Regions from separate parts of the Ensifer sp. ENS02 genome, predicted to be linked through region 2. Evidence: riboswitches for the same ligand, from Rfam matches in the RefSeq annotation. Region 2 holds a riboswitch; the other holds the start of a gene.
What was found. A riboswitch is a leader RNA that binds a small molecule or an ion and turns the genes downstream of it on or off. The one in region 2 is predicted to bind S-adenosylmethionine.
Positions count from the first base shown of each region.

Region 1: linked by a shared signal. The riboswitch ahead of IB262_RS09555 (O-succinylhomoserine sulfhydrylase) and the one ahead of metA (homoserine O-succinyltransferase) in region 2 are both predicted to bind S-adenosylmethionine.

Region 1 covers NZ_JACVAO010000003.1:463,442-470,340, reverse strand. Annotated here, with positions in the region: gene IB262_RS09590 (calcium:proton antiporter) at 1-8, opposite strand, end outside; gene IB262_RS09585 (helix-turn-helix transcriptional regulator) at 196-849, shown strand; gene IB262_RS09580 (thermonuclease family protein) at 863-1,675, shown strand; gene IB262_RS09575 (tellurite resistance TerB family protein) at 1,803-2,213, shown strand; gene IB262_RS09570 (transporter substrate-binding domain-containing protein) at 2,248-3,081, opposite strand; tRNA gene IB262_RS09565 (tRNA-Gly) at 3,226-3,300, opposite strand; gene IB262_RS09560 (2'-deoxycytidine 5'-triphosphate deaminase) at 3,381-4,478, opposite strand; SAM riboswitch at 4,553-4,631, shown strand; gene IB262_RS09555 (O-succinylhomoserine sulfhydrylase) at 4,676-5,860, shown strand; gene IB262_RS09550 (hypothetical protein) at 5,863-6,084, opposite strand; gene apaG (Co2+/Mg2+ efflux protein ApaG) at 6,083-6,475, shown strand; gene IB262_RS09540 (Hsp33 family molecular chaperone) at 6,534-6,899, opposite strand, start outside.
Region 2 covers NZ_JACVAO010000007.1:172,343-179,241, reverse strand. Annotated here, with positions in the region: gene IB262_RS16575 (aldose epimerase family protein) at 1-675, opposite strand, end outside; gene IB262_RS16570 (VWA domain-containing protein) at 938-2,122, opposite strand; gene metA (homoserine O-succinyltransferase) at 2,129-3,055, opposite strand; SAM riboswitch at 3,117-3,194, opposite strand; gene IB262_RS16560 (NUDIX domain-containing protein) at 3,436-3,879, opposite strand; gene IB262_RS16555 (MoxR family ATPase) at 3,876-4,715, opposite strand; gene IB262_RS16550 (RidA family protein) at 4,819-5,199, opposite strand; gene leuD (3-isopropylmalate dehydratase small subunit) at 5,209-5,814, opposite strand; gene IB262_RS16540 (glyoxalase/bleomycin resistance/extradiol dioxygenase family protein) at 5,970-6,386, opposite strand; gene IB262_RS16535 (hypothetical protein) at 6,611-6,865, opposite strand.

The DNA of each region.
Region 1 (6,899 bases), on a different contig from region 2:
ATGCGCATCAACAAAACGCCCTCCACCGAAAGCCTGTCCTGCCCATCACCGGAACTATAGGGGCCGCGTCCCGCAAAGCAAATGACGGAAAGAGGACTATTTTCCTCCCGATTCTTTACCGCCCTGCAGCGTTTCGGTAGTGTGGCCGGGAACCAAAGCAGCAAGTGGCCGCCTGCCCGGCCTGGATCTCTCGTCATGTTGTCTCACGGCACGATCTGGCACGCTATCGACACCCTGGCCGAGCGCCACCAGCTCTCGCCGTCCGGCCTCGCGCGCCGTGCCGGCCTCGACCCGACCTCCTTCAACAAATCCAAACGTCGCTCCGCCGACGGGCGCGAGCGCTGGCCCTCGACAGAATCGATCGCCAAGGTGCTGGGGGCGACGGGCGCCACCATGGACCAGTTCACCAGCCTACTGCAGCCGGAGGGGGTCCCAGCGCCTTCCGAGCCGGTGGCCGCTGCCACGATCCCGCTGATCGGTTTTGCCCAGGCGGGTGCCGGCGGCTACTTCGACGATGGCGGCTTTCCCGCCGGTCAGGGCTGGGACGTCATCGACTTTCCGACGGATGCGGAAAAGCGCAGCGGCACCTATGCGCTCGGGGTCCAGGGAGACAGCATGCTGCCGCTCTACCGCGACGGCGACATCCTGATCGTCGACCCCGGCGCGCCGATCCGGCGTGGCGATCGGGTTGTGGTGAAGACGCAGGAGGGCGAGGTCATGGCAAAGGTGCTCACGCGCCAGACGCCGCGTGTGATCGAACTTCTGTCGCTCAATCCCGAGCATCCGAACCGGAGCTTCGAGACCAGCCAGATCGAATGGATCGCCCGAATTATCTGGGCCAGCCAATAGGACGTCCTTCCTGATGCGGCAGCATTTCTACACCCTTGCCGGCGGCATCGCCGCAATCGCCCTTTTCACCGGCATCCTCTATGCGGGCGCTGTTGCCATCCGCGACCGTGAGACCGCCGCCACACCGGAACTCGTTCTCGAAACGCCCGACATGACAGATTTCGAGGCGACGCCGGATCAGGCCGACGACGAGGTCCCGCTCGACCCCGGCGGCGCGGCGACGACCAGCGAACAATCGCCCACGACGGAAAATGCGGCGCGCGCCATCGAGCCACAGCAGTTCGGCCTGCCCGATACGGTCACCAGTGCGCCGCTCGAACGGGTGGAACCGCGCGCGCCGTTGTCGGAACCGAAGAAGGAAGCGAAGGCCGCCGGGCCGACCGTACTCTATCGCCCGGTCGCGGTCGCCGCCGGTGTGATCCAGTTCGACAAGCTGACGCTGCAGATCGACGGCATCGAGCCGGAACAAGCGGAGCGGACCTGCGAAAGCGCCGGCAAGAGCTGGCCCTGCGGCATCGTCGCGCGAACCGCCTTCAGAAACTTCCTGCGCGCACGTGCGGTCAGCTGCGATCTGCCCGAAGGAGATTCCGGCCCTTCGGCCACCGCCTCCTGCACGCTTGGCGGACAGGATCTTGCCACCTGGCTCGTCGACAATGGCTGGGCAACGCCGGTTCCCGGCTCGACCCTCGAAAAACGCGCCGACGCAGCACGCCAGGCGAAGCTCGGTTTTTACGGTGACGATCCGCGCGACCTCAGCCACACGCCGATGACATTCGACGATCCGACCCTCGGCATCGGAGTGGACGCCTCGCAGCCGGACTTGTAAATAGCCGCGACAATTCCCAGCTCTCGACCGTCTGCCGAAAGCGGCAGACGGCTCAACTCTTTGAAACGACGCAATTCCGGATCAGGAACCGTCCCATCCCTGGAATCGCTCTACCGCCGGAAAGCCCATGCAACCAAGCCTCAGCCACCACGAAGCTCTCATCTATGTCATGGTGATGATGTCGGCGGTCGACCGCGAGATGAGCGACGACGAGTTTGCCCGCATCGGCCGGCTGGTTCAGTTCCTGCCCGTGTTCGACGGCTTCGACGAGGACAGCCTCGTCCATATCGGCCATGAATGCTCGGCGCAGCTGGCGGCGCCCGAGGGGCTCGACATCATGCTCGAGATCGTGCGCGAAGCGCTGCCGGAAAAGTTCCACGAGACGGCCTATGCGCTCGCCGTGGAGATCGCGGCCGCCGACCAGCGCATCCGCAACGAAGAAATCCGCCTGCTGCAGTTGCTGCGCGACCGGCTTGGCCTCGACAAGCTGACCTGCGCCGCTATCGAGCGCGGCGCGCTCGCCCGCTTCCGCCGATAGGCCGGCCGGTGATCACGCCGAGAAATCCTGGCGCCTAGTAGATTCCGTTCGGGAAGTAGCGCAGGTAGATTTCCTCCAAGCGGCCGCTGCGCGACAGCGCCAGCAGCGCGTGATCGATCGCCTGGGTCAGGGCGGGCTCGGACTTGCGGTTCATGATCGTCAGGCCTTCACCGAGGAAGCGCTGCGAGAAGTAGGCGCCATCGACAAGCGTGCAGCAGCCGCCAGCAGCGCTACCCGAGATCCAGAAGGACAGCTGCATGCCGTCGGAAAACACCGCCGGCAGATCGCCCTTCTGCAGAGCCGTCAGCATGGCCTCGCGGTCGGGATAGACCTTGGCCTCGATCTTCGGGAAAAACGCCTTGAACATCGCCTCATGCGTGGTTCCGGCGACGACACCGACCGGCTTCCCCTTGAGATCGCTCGGTGCCGAGACTGCGCCCGCCGCCTTGGTGTTGACGGCGAAGCGCGCCGGAAGCCGCATGAAGGCGCGGGAAAAGCCGAAGCGTTGGCGCAGTTCCGGACCGACGGCGATACCGGCGGCCACCGCCTCGCCCTGCCCCTCTTCCAGTGCCGGCAGCAGCTCCGCATAGGTCACGGCCTGGATCTGGCATTTGGCTTCGATGTCGAGCTCGCGGCAGATCTCGCGCACGAGATCGACATGAAATCCCGAAAGCTTGCCGGACTGGTCGATGAAGTTGAACGGCGGAAAATCCACCGTCGTCAAGAAACGCAGGCGCGCCAGGCCCGTGAGATCGGGCTTGGCGATGCGTTCGCGCGCGTCGAACAGCAGCGGCAGATCCTTGGCCTCGGCCGCAAGCGGCGTCGCGATCAAGCATGCGCAAAGGGCGAAAAGGGAAAGAACTTTCATGGGCAGCGGCCGGCACGTCTCATGTGGCAGGGGCGGCCCTTGGAACCGCGGTGATTCATCGAGCGGTAAAGTAACCGGCCGCAGCGCAGCTGACCATAGGCCGCCACGAGAACGCGGTTACACAAGGAACGGGACGAGAAAGAATGGAGCGGGTGATCGGGATCGAACCGACGACATCCAGCTTGGGAAGCTGGCGTTCTACCGCTGAACTACACCCGCGGTGCCTGCGAAATTTCCCGAACCGGGGCGATCTGTCAAGCACCCTTGCGCGGGATCGCGTAAGGGTGCTGCGAAATCCCCTACTCGGCGCGGAAATGCTTCGAGAGCTTCAGGCCCTGCGCCTGGTAGTTGGAGCCGACGCCGAGGCCATAGAGACCATCCGGCCGTTCCAGCATGTGTTCGTAGATCAGGCGGCCGACGATCTGGCCGTGTTCGAGGATGAACGGCACCTCGTGGCTGCGCACTTCGAGCACGGCCCGGCTGCCCGTGCCGCCGGCCGAGGCATGGCCGAAGCCCGGATCGAAGAAGCCGGCATAATGCACGCGAAACTCGCCGACCAGCGGATCGAACGGCGTCATCTCGGCCGCATAAAGCGGTGGAACATGCACCGCCTCGCGCGAGACGAGAATGTAGAACTCATCCGGATCGAGGATCAGTTCGTCGCGGCCGCGGCTGTAGAGTGGCTCCCAGAAATCGAAGATCGCGTGCTGCGCTTTCTTGTCGACGTCGATGACGGCGGTGTGATGCTTGCCGCGATAGCCGATCAGGCCTTCGGGCCCGGTGCCCTTCAGATCGATCGACAGCGCGATGCCGCCGCCGCTGACGTTCGGCTTGTCGCTCGCCACCAGCACGTCGCTCTCGTGCAGCGCCTGCAGTTCCTGCTCCGACAGGATAGACTGGCCCATGCGGAAGCGGATCTGCGACAGGCGCGAGCCGCGGCGCACGACGATCGGGAAGGTGCGCGGGCTGATTTCGAGATAGAGCGGACCGCTGTAGCCGGTCGGGATCTTGTCGAATTCCTGGGCGCGATCGGTGATGACGCGGGTGAAGATGTCGAGGCGACCGGTCGAGCTTTTCGGGTTGGCCGAGGCCGACATGCCCTCAGGCAGTTCCAGGCTTTCCATCAGCGGCACGATGTAGACGCAGCCCGTTTCCAGCACCGCGCCATCGGTCAGATCGACGACGTGCAGCTTCAGCCGGTCGAGCTTGTCGGCAACGAGGTGAGACGGGCCTGGCATGAAGCTTGCGCGGACGCGGAAAGCCTTCGAGCCTAGGCGCAGGTCGAGGCTTGCCGGCTGGATCTGATCGTCATCCAGCGGCTTCTCGCTTTTGAGGCGTCCCGATTCTAACAGCGCGGCGATCGCGCGATCGGCCAAAATCCCAGTGTCGCGGCCCATTGCAGTCCTCTTTTCAGTTGCGAGACAAAACCAAACTCCGGGAATTGACGCAAGCGTACCCTGGCAGTATTGAAGCTTTATCCCGTGGTGATTTGGCCGGTCGGCTTGCAGCCACGTTAAACAAGTAGCTAAAAAGGCCGGGTGTCAAACCGGCCCTTCACGCGGCCGGTTTTTTTGTTTTTGAAAGTGACCGTCACATGAGCAAAAACTGGCGCCCCGCAACGCAACTGGTCCATGGCGGGACCACCCGTTCCCAGCACGGAGAGACCTCCGAGGCGATCTTCCTTACCCAGGGCTTTGTCTACGAGACGTCGGAAGCTGCGGAAGCTCGTTTCAAGGGCGAGACCGAAGGCTTCATCTACGCCCGCTACGGTAGCCCGACCAACGACATGTTTGAAAAGCGCATGTGCATGCTGGAAGGCGCCGAGGATGCGCGCGCCACGGCATCGGGCATGGCTGCCGTCACCGCCGCCATTCTCTGCCAGCTGAAGGCCGGCGACCACATCGTCGCCGCCCGCGCCCTCTTCGGCTCCTGCCGCTGGGTGGTCGAGACGCTGGCGCCGAAATACGGCATCGAGTGCACGCTGGTCGACGGACGCGACCTCGCCAACTGGGAAAAGGCGATCCAGAAGAACACCAAGGTCTTCTTCCTCGAAAGCCCGACCAACCCGACGCTCGAAGTCATCGACATTGCCGGTGTTGCCAAGCTCGCCAACCAGATCGGCGCCAAGGTCGTCGTCGATAACGTCTTTGCGACGCCGCTCTTCCAGAAGCCGCTGGAACTCGGCGCCCATATCGTCGTCTATTCCGCCACCAAGCATATCGACGGTCAGGGCCGTTGCCTCGGCGGTGTCGTGCTTTCCGACAAGGAATGGATCAACGAGCACCTGCACGACTACTTCCGCCACACCGGCCCGGCGATGTCGCCGTTCAACGCCTGGACGCTGCTGAAAGGTATCGAGACGCTGCCGTTGCGCGTGCGTCAGCAGACGGAAACGGCCCGCCGCGTGGCCGACTTCCTGGCAGAACAGCCGCAGGTCGCCAAGGTGATCTATCCGGGCCGCAAGGATCATCCGCAGGCCGACATCATCGCCAAGCAGATGACCGGCGGATCGACGCTCGTCGCCTTCGAACTGAAGGGCGGCAAGGATGCAGCCTTCGCGCTGCAGAATGCGCTGGAGATCGTGCGCATCTCCAACAACCTCGGCGACAGCAAGAGCCTGATCACCCATCCGGGAACGACCACGCACAAGAACCTGACCGACGAGGCCCGCGAAGAGCTCGGCATTTCCGCTGGAACCGTGCGCTTCTCGGCCGGTATCGAGGACAGCGACGATGTGGTGGAAGATTTCGCCCGCGCGCTGAAGGCCGTGAAGGCCTGATTTTACGAAGACACGGCCGCCGTGATCAACGGCGGCCGACGCCCCTTGCCGGCCGTCACGAGATGGTTTCCGGCTGCGGGGCGCCAAGGCGCACGTTTCACCCGCTCGATCGCGTCAGCACGGCCATCCGTCCCATCATGGGATCGCACAATCTTGCCGTTATTCTTGACGAAACCATCTTGCTGTAGAATACCCTGAAAGACCTGAAGCAAGGTGATGCCCATGTATCGCGCTTTGACCCGCGACATAGAAGTTACGGTGGAGCCGTACTATCTCGAAGAGCAGTCGGATCCCGATGACGGCCGCTATGTCTGGGGCTATCGCATCGTCATCTCAAACCACTCGGACGCGTCGGTGCGGTTGATGACGCGCTACTGGCACATTACCGATGAGAACGGGCAAGTCGACGAGGTCAGCGGTCCGGGCGTCATCGGCGAGCAGCCGCTGCTCAATCCCGGCGATACCTATGAGTATTCGTCCGGATGCCCTCTGGATACGCCCTCAGGCGTCATGTTCGGCCACTACAGCATGGAATCGGAAGGCGGAGAGACCTTCAACGTTGCCATCCCCGCCTTCTCGCTCGATTCACCCGGGCTCGTGCGCACCCTGAACTGAAGCGCGTCCTTCGGACTAGCGTCGCTCTAAATCGCGGCCAGTCGGCCGGAGGCGCCCGCTACTGCGGGCGCACCTCGCTTGCTTCGAAGCGATAGGTCGTCGAGCAGAACTCGCAGGTCACCTTGACTTCGCCATCGTCGATGGTGCTTTCGAGGTCGTCCGTGCTCAGGTTGGACAACACCGACTGAAGCTTCTCGCGCGAGCAGCTGCAGCGGTCGTAGACCGCCTGCGGTTCGTAGACGCGGACGCCGCGCTCGTGGAACAGGCGATAGAGCAGCCGCTCGGTTCCGACCATCGGATCGGTCAACTCGTCCATGTCGATCGTTTCGACCATCACCTTGGCTTCGGCCCAGAGATCGTCGTCACCGAACGCGCTTTCACCATCATCACCATCACCGCCGGAAAGGTCGGGCTGGCGCATGCG
Region 2 (6,899 bases):
CCGCGTCATTTCCCGCAGATCGAAGGCAGTGCCCTCGACCGGGCGGATCTCGCCCGTCGGCACCTGGTGTTCGCTGGTGGGCAGATAGTGGTCGGCAGCGATCATGATGTCGTGGCCGAGGGCGTCGGCGCTGCCGTCGAGATTGAAATAGCTGTGCTGGCAGACATTGGCGAGCGTCGCTCGGTCGGTTTCGCTCTCGTAGACGACGCTCAAGACGCCGCCGGGCTTCAGCTGGTAGGTGCAGGTGACCTTGCAATTGCCGGGATAACCGGCGCGGCCATCCGGGTCGGTAATGGCGAGCGTGATGCTGTCGGGCGTCTGCTTTACGATCGTCCAGTTGCGCTTGCCGATATTGTCGCTGCCGCCGTGCAGATGCGTGACGCCCTTCTCGTTCAGTTCGAGCTGGTAGGCCTCGCCATCGAGCGTGAAGCGGCCGTTGCCGATGCGATTGGCGCAGCGTCCAGGCGTGGCGCCGAGATAGGGCGAGTGGGCGAGGTAGCTTTCGAGATCGGTGAAACCGAGCACAAGCGGCGGCTCATGGCCTTCTAGGCGAAGGTCCTGGATCACCGAGCCCCAGGTCAAGACATGGGCGGTGAGGCCGCCACCGGAGAGCACCACACGATGGACCGGCTCGCCGGATGGCAGGTGGCCGAAGATTTCCGTGTTCTGATGCATATTCACCGCTGGCTCCCACTACAGCGCTGCGCGTCTCCCCAGACGCACAAAGGTCGCCGTACACTTTTGAATTGCTGCATGTTTTGTCCTTGGCTCGGTTAGGATCCAGGGAAACATGCAACGGTGCGATCGCAGCAACCTGCGTCATTTCCAAAGGCACGGCAACCAGAAAATCATACTAAATGCGGCCTGGCGCCGTCTCCGGCCTGAGAGCAAAACATCCAGCTATTCAAGGTGCTATAGCGACCTCTCGGCAGACATGTCAGCGCGACAGCTGCTTGGTGGCCTCCTGCAGGCCGGCGAGCGTCAAGGGGAACATTCGTCCCTCGAACAGGCCCTTCACCATCGTGATCGACTGGGTATAGCCCCAGTGCTGTTCGGGCACGGGATTGAGCCAGATGGAGCGCGGAAAATGTGCCGTCAGACGAGAGAGCCAGAGGGCGCCCGCCTCGTCGTTCCAGTGCTCCACCGAGCCGCCGGGGTGGCTGATTTCATAGGGGCTCATCGAAGCGTCGCCGACGAAGATGGCGCGATAGTCGCCGCCGTAGGTGCGCAGCACTTCCGTCGTACGGGTAATGTCGACACGGCGGCGGCGATTGTCCTTCCACAGGCCCTCGTAGACGCAATTGTGGAAGTAGAAATGCTCCATATGGCGGAACTCGTTGCGAGCCGCTGAAAACAACTCCTCGACGATGCGGATATGATCGTCCATCGATCCGCCGATATCGAAGAACATCAGAAGCTTCACCGCATTGCGGCGTTCCGGCCTCGTCACCCCGTCGAGATAGCCGTGTTCGGCGGTGGCGCGGATCGTGCCGGAGAGGTCGAGTTCGTCGGCGGCACCCTGGCGCACCCAGCGCCGGAGCCGCTTCAGGGCCACTTTGATGTTGCGCGTGCCGAGCTCGATCGTGTCGTCATAATCCTTGAACTCGCGCCGGTCCCAAACCTTGACGGCGCGGCGGTGGCGCGACTGGTCCTGGCCGATCCGTACACCCTCGGGATTGTAGCCATAGGCGCCGAAGGGCGAGGTGCCGGCGGTACCGATCCATTTTGAGCCGCCCTGATGGCGGCCCTTTTGCTCCTGCAGCCGCTGGCGCAAGGTCTCCATCAGCTTGTCGAAGCCGCCGAGTGCCTCGATCAGGCGTTTTTCTTCCTCGCTCAGATGCTTCTCTGCGAGCTTGCGCAGCCAATCCTCGGGGATGACGGCCTCTTCGCTCGCTTCCATCGGGTTGACTGCTTCGAGACCCGAAAAGCAGTGCTGGAACACCCGGTCGAAGCGGTCGATATGGCGTTCGTCCTTCACCAGTGCCGTGCGCGCCAGATAGTAGAAGGCTTCGACGTCGAAGGTGGCGATGCCCGCCTCCATCCCCTCGATCAAGGACAGGAATTCCCGGAGCGTGACCGGGACCTTCGCTGCCTTGAGTTCGAGGAAGAAGGGAATGAACATCTGACCTCAGCTTTTCCCGGTGCCGATCTCCGCGAGATCGTAGGGCGTCGTCTGGTACATCTCGTTGATCCAGTTGCCGAAGAAGAGATGTGCATGGCTGCGCCAGCGGTTCTGCGGCGGCAGGGTCGAATCGTTGTGCGGGAAGTAGTCGTGCGGCATCTTGATCGGCACGCCCGCATCCACGTCGCGGAAGTATTCGTCCGACAGCGAGGTCGAATCATACTCCACGTGGTTGAACATGTAGAGCCGGTTGCCCTTTTTCTCGTGCACGAGGCAGACGCCCATCTCCTTCGATTCCATCAGGATTTCGAGGCTCGGCACCTTGTCGATGTCGGCGCGGCGCACTTCGGTCCAGCGCGAAACGGGGACGGCGAAATCGTCGGAGAAGCCGTTGAGATAGACGGAGGAGCGGTTGAGGTTCTGGTGACGATAGACGCCGAAGGCTTTTTCCTTCAGCGGATACTTCGGCACGTCGTGGAAGTGATAGATTGCCGCCATCGCGCCCCAGCAGACGTTGAGCGTCGAATGCACGTTGGTCTCGGTCCAGTCGAGGATGCGCTTCAGCTCGTCCCAATAGGTGACGTCTTCGTATTCGAGCGTCTCGACCGGGGCGCCGGTGATGATGAAACCGTCGAACTTGCGGCCCTGCACTTCTTCCCAGGTCTCGTAGAAGGAGAGCAGGTGATCTTCCGAGGTGTTCTTGGCGCGGTGCGCGCCGATGCGCACCAGCGACAGTTCCACCTGCAGCGGCGAAGCGCCGATCAGGCGCGCCATCTGGATCTCTGTCTTGATCTTGTTCGGCATGAGGTTCAGGAGCCCGATCTGGAGCGGGCGGATATCCTGACGGATCGCCACGGTCTCGGTCATCACCCGCACGCCCTCATGCGCGAGGGTTTCGAAGGCGGGCAGCGTATCGGGAATCTTGATGGGCATGGGCTTCCACTCGATCAATACAAAAAAACCGGCGGCGATTGATCGCGACCGGTCCTCGGAAATCCAACTTTCCTCGGCCCTTTAGCGACTTGTTTAACGTGGCTGCAAGCCGGCCGGCCAAATCACCACGGAGAATTTGATAGCGCGAGTGGGCCGCGGGGGTCAAGAAAAACGATTCGCGTTGGGGGCGGCTGCCCCTCATCCCGCTGCTGCGACTTCTCCCCGCTGGCGGGGAGAAGTGGCCTTGCCGCAGCCGATCGTTCCACGAGTTAAGCTCAGCGGCCGTTCGGCCCATCTTGGTAGCCGGGTTCGCTGTCGGCACGTCTCGGCTTGGGGGCAGCCGTCGTCCTCGTCCCCTCTCCCCGCCTGCGGGGAGAGGGTCAGGGAGAGTGGCTGGTCTGCAGCAGGCATAGAGCATCCCGCATGCCATAACCCAGCCGGCGGTCAGCCTGATCGATACCGAGCCAAAAGAAACGAAAGCGGATCGGGTCACCGCCGCCAAAGGGCGTCATTTCCTGATGTATCCAGGTCTGCCGTTGCTCGCCGGCAAGGGCGATGTGGAAGTAGTGCCGCCGATGACAGATCGTCCTGCCGTCCTTCGGGTAGCGGTAGTCCTGCGTGACGAGATGGGTGAGTGCTTCCGGCGGCGTCAGCCCGGTTTCCTCGATGAATTCCCGCTGAGCCGATGTCTCCGGGCTTTCGCCTGGTTCCATCGTGCCACCGGGCACCTGCAGCTCGATCTCTGGGAAATCCGGCTCGTCGAAGACCAGCAGGCGGTCCTGCCAGGTGGCGTAGATCAAGACCTTGTGCGCGTCCGGCCTCATCCGTCGCGGCGGGCCATGAAGGCGAGGCGCTCGAAGAGGTGCACGTCTTGTTCGTTCTTCAGGAGCGCACCGTGCAGCTTCGGCAACATGGTCTTGGCATCGGCCCTGAGGTCGGCCGGATCGACCTCGTCGGCGACGAGCAGGCGGATCCAGTCGAGCGCCTCTGACGTGGAGGGCTTCTTCTTCAGCCCCGGCACCTGGCGGATGTCGTAGAAGGCGGCGAGCGCCGCCGAAAGCAGCGTCTTGCGGATGCCGGGATAATGCACCTCGACGATGCGGGCGAGCGTGTCTGCATCGGGGAAGCGGATATAGTGGAAGAAGCAGCGGCGCAGAAACGCGTCCGGCAGCTCCTTCTCGTTGTTGGAGGTGATGATGACGATCGGCCGGTGACGCGCGCCGATCATCTCGCCGGTCTCGTAGACATGGAATTCCATGCGGTCGAGCTCCTGCAACAGGTCGTTCGGAAACTCGATGTCGGCCTTGTCTATCTCGTCGATCAGAAGCACCACGCGGCGATCGGCCTCGAAGGCCTGCCAGAGCTTGCCCTTGCGGATATAGTTCCGGACCTCGTTGACACGCTCGTCGCCGAGCTGGCTGTCGCGCAGCCGCGACACGGCGTCATATTCATAGAGGCCTTGCTGTGCCTTGGTCGTCGACTTGACGCTCCATTCGATGAGTTCGAGGCCAAGTGCGGCAGCGATCTGGCGGGCAAGCTCGGTCTTGCCGGTGCCGGGCTCGCCCTTGACCAGCAGTGGGCGCTCCAGCCGGATCGCGGCGTTGACGGCGATCATCAGGTCCTTGTCGGCGATATAGTCGGCGGTGCCTTGAAATTGCATGGGCGTCTTCCGGTTCAGCGTAAGTCAGGCGAAGTCATGCCCTATGGACTATCGCATAATGGCTTAAATCGGAATCGTTTTGAGGGTGGGCGCAATCAGGGGGTCAGCCGCGAAGCGCGGTGACCTCGATCTCGATCAGCATTTCCGGGCGGATCAGGTCGCAGACGATCATGGTTGCGGCCGGGCGGATCTCGCCGAAGACTTCGCCGAAAATCGGGAACACCCGGTCGGCGAAGCTGGCATCGGTGACGTAATAGTGGTTGCGCACCACGTCCTTCATCGAGAAGCCCGCTTCCTTCAGCGCGCCCTCGATCGTCTTCAGGCAATTGCGCGCCTGCTCTTCCACCGTCTCGGGCATGGTCATGGTGGCGTAGTCATAGCCGGTCGTGCCGGAGACGAAGCACCAGTCACCCATCGCGACGGCACGCGAATAGCCTGCCGTCTTTTCGAAGGGCGAGCCCGAGGAGATGAGCTTGCGCGCCATATCTTCGTTTTAAGCCCAGGGGCGCGCGGCGCCGACCGTCTTTTCGAAGCTGTCGATGGCGGTTGCCTTTTCCAGCGTCAGGCCGATGTCGTCGAGGCCGTTCAAGAGGCAGTGACGCTTGAAGGCGTCGACCTCGAACTTGACCGAACCGCCGTCCGGACCGGTGATTTCCTGGGATTCCAGGTCGACCGAGAGGATGGCGTTGGAGCCGCGCGAGGCGTCGTCCATCAGCTTGTCGAGGTCAGCCTGGCTGACGACGATCGGCAGGATGCCGTTCTTGAAACAGTTGTTGTAGAAGATGTCGGCAAAGGACGTGGAGATCACGCAGCGGATGCCGAAGTCGAGCAGCGCCCACGGAGCATGCTCGCGCGAGGAGCCGCAGCCGAAGTTATCGCCGGCAACGAGAATGCTGGCGTTCTGGTAGGCCGGCTTGTTGAGCACGAAGTCCGGGTTGACCGAGCCGTCTTCATTGTAGCGGGCTTCGGCGAAGAGGCCCTTGCCAAGGCCGGTGCGCTTGATCGTCTTCAGGTAGTCCTTCGGAATGATCATGTCCGTGTCGATGTTGACGACGGGGAGGGGGGCGGCGACACCGGTGAGCTTGACGAATTTTTCCATAACTTCAGGCCTTCGATTTCAGAAGAATGTTGCGCTAGCGTTTAGATGAGTTTTGCGCCGAAATGAAGGAAAATCTGTTCAAATACGCTTCGCCGGGCGGGTGAAAATGCCCGCCCGGCGAGAGCTTCGTCCGGATCTCGATTGTCTGCAGGGACTTAGCTTGCCTTCACCGGGCTGTTCATGGCCCAGAGAACGCCGAAGGGATCGCGGAGCTGGCCGTAGCGGTCGCCCCAGAACATCACCTCGATCGGCATCACGACCTCGGTGCCGGCGGCAACCGCACGGTCCCACCAGGCATCGATGTCGTCGACGGTGAGCGTCAGGGTGAAGGCCTGCGGCTTTTCCAGCGGATGGCCGTATTCCGGATAGGCATCGGCGAGCATCAGCGAGCTGCCGTTGACATAGAGGTGGATGTGCATCGTGCGGCCCTGCTCGTCGAGCGGGTGCCGGCCCACTTCCTTGGCCCCGAAGGCGCTCTGGTAGAATTCGGACGCCTTGGCGGCGCCATCGACCTGAAGATAGGGCAGAAGGCCGTTGAGGACCGGTGCCGGCTGCTGCGTCTGGGTATCCATATCGTTCTCCATCCTGTTCGAAGAGCCAGGACCGTGCTGGCCTGCCTCAAGGACGGACATGGAATCTCCGATCCGACATGGGGTCGAAAAAAAATCGCAGCCGGCTGCATGACGGTTTTTGAAGTCCGCCAACAGGGTTCGAGCCGATCACGGATCGGCCCGATTGCAATGATCGCCGGGGATCGATTCCGACGCCCGGGGATCGATTTCGACACCCAGGGGGATCAGAGGTCGATGATCGTGCCGCGGCCGTCGTTCCAGATGCGCATCTCGCGCTGGCCCTGGGCCGCACCTGCGGCAGCGGGGCGCGCGGTGGCGCGGGCAGGCCTGAAATTCAGCCGGGTGGCAATGGCGCTGCCGACCACGACGACGGCGGCGATGCCGGCCAGTGCCAGCGCCAGCGAGGCGGTAAGCACAAAGGCCGCGAACGTGATGGTCAGGGCTGCGGCCGTAAAGAGAACAGAGCGAATGCTTTGCATAATCGTCACCTTTCTGATGGCGATGTGGGGGCGC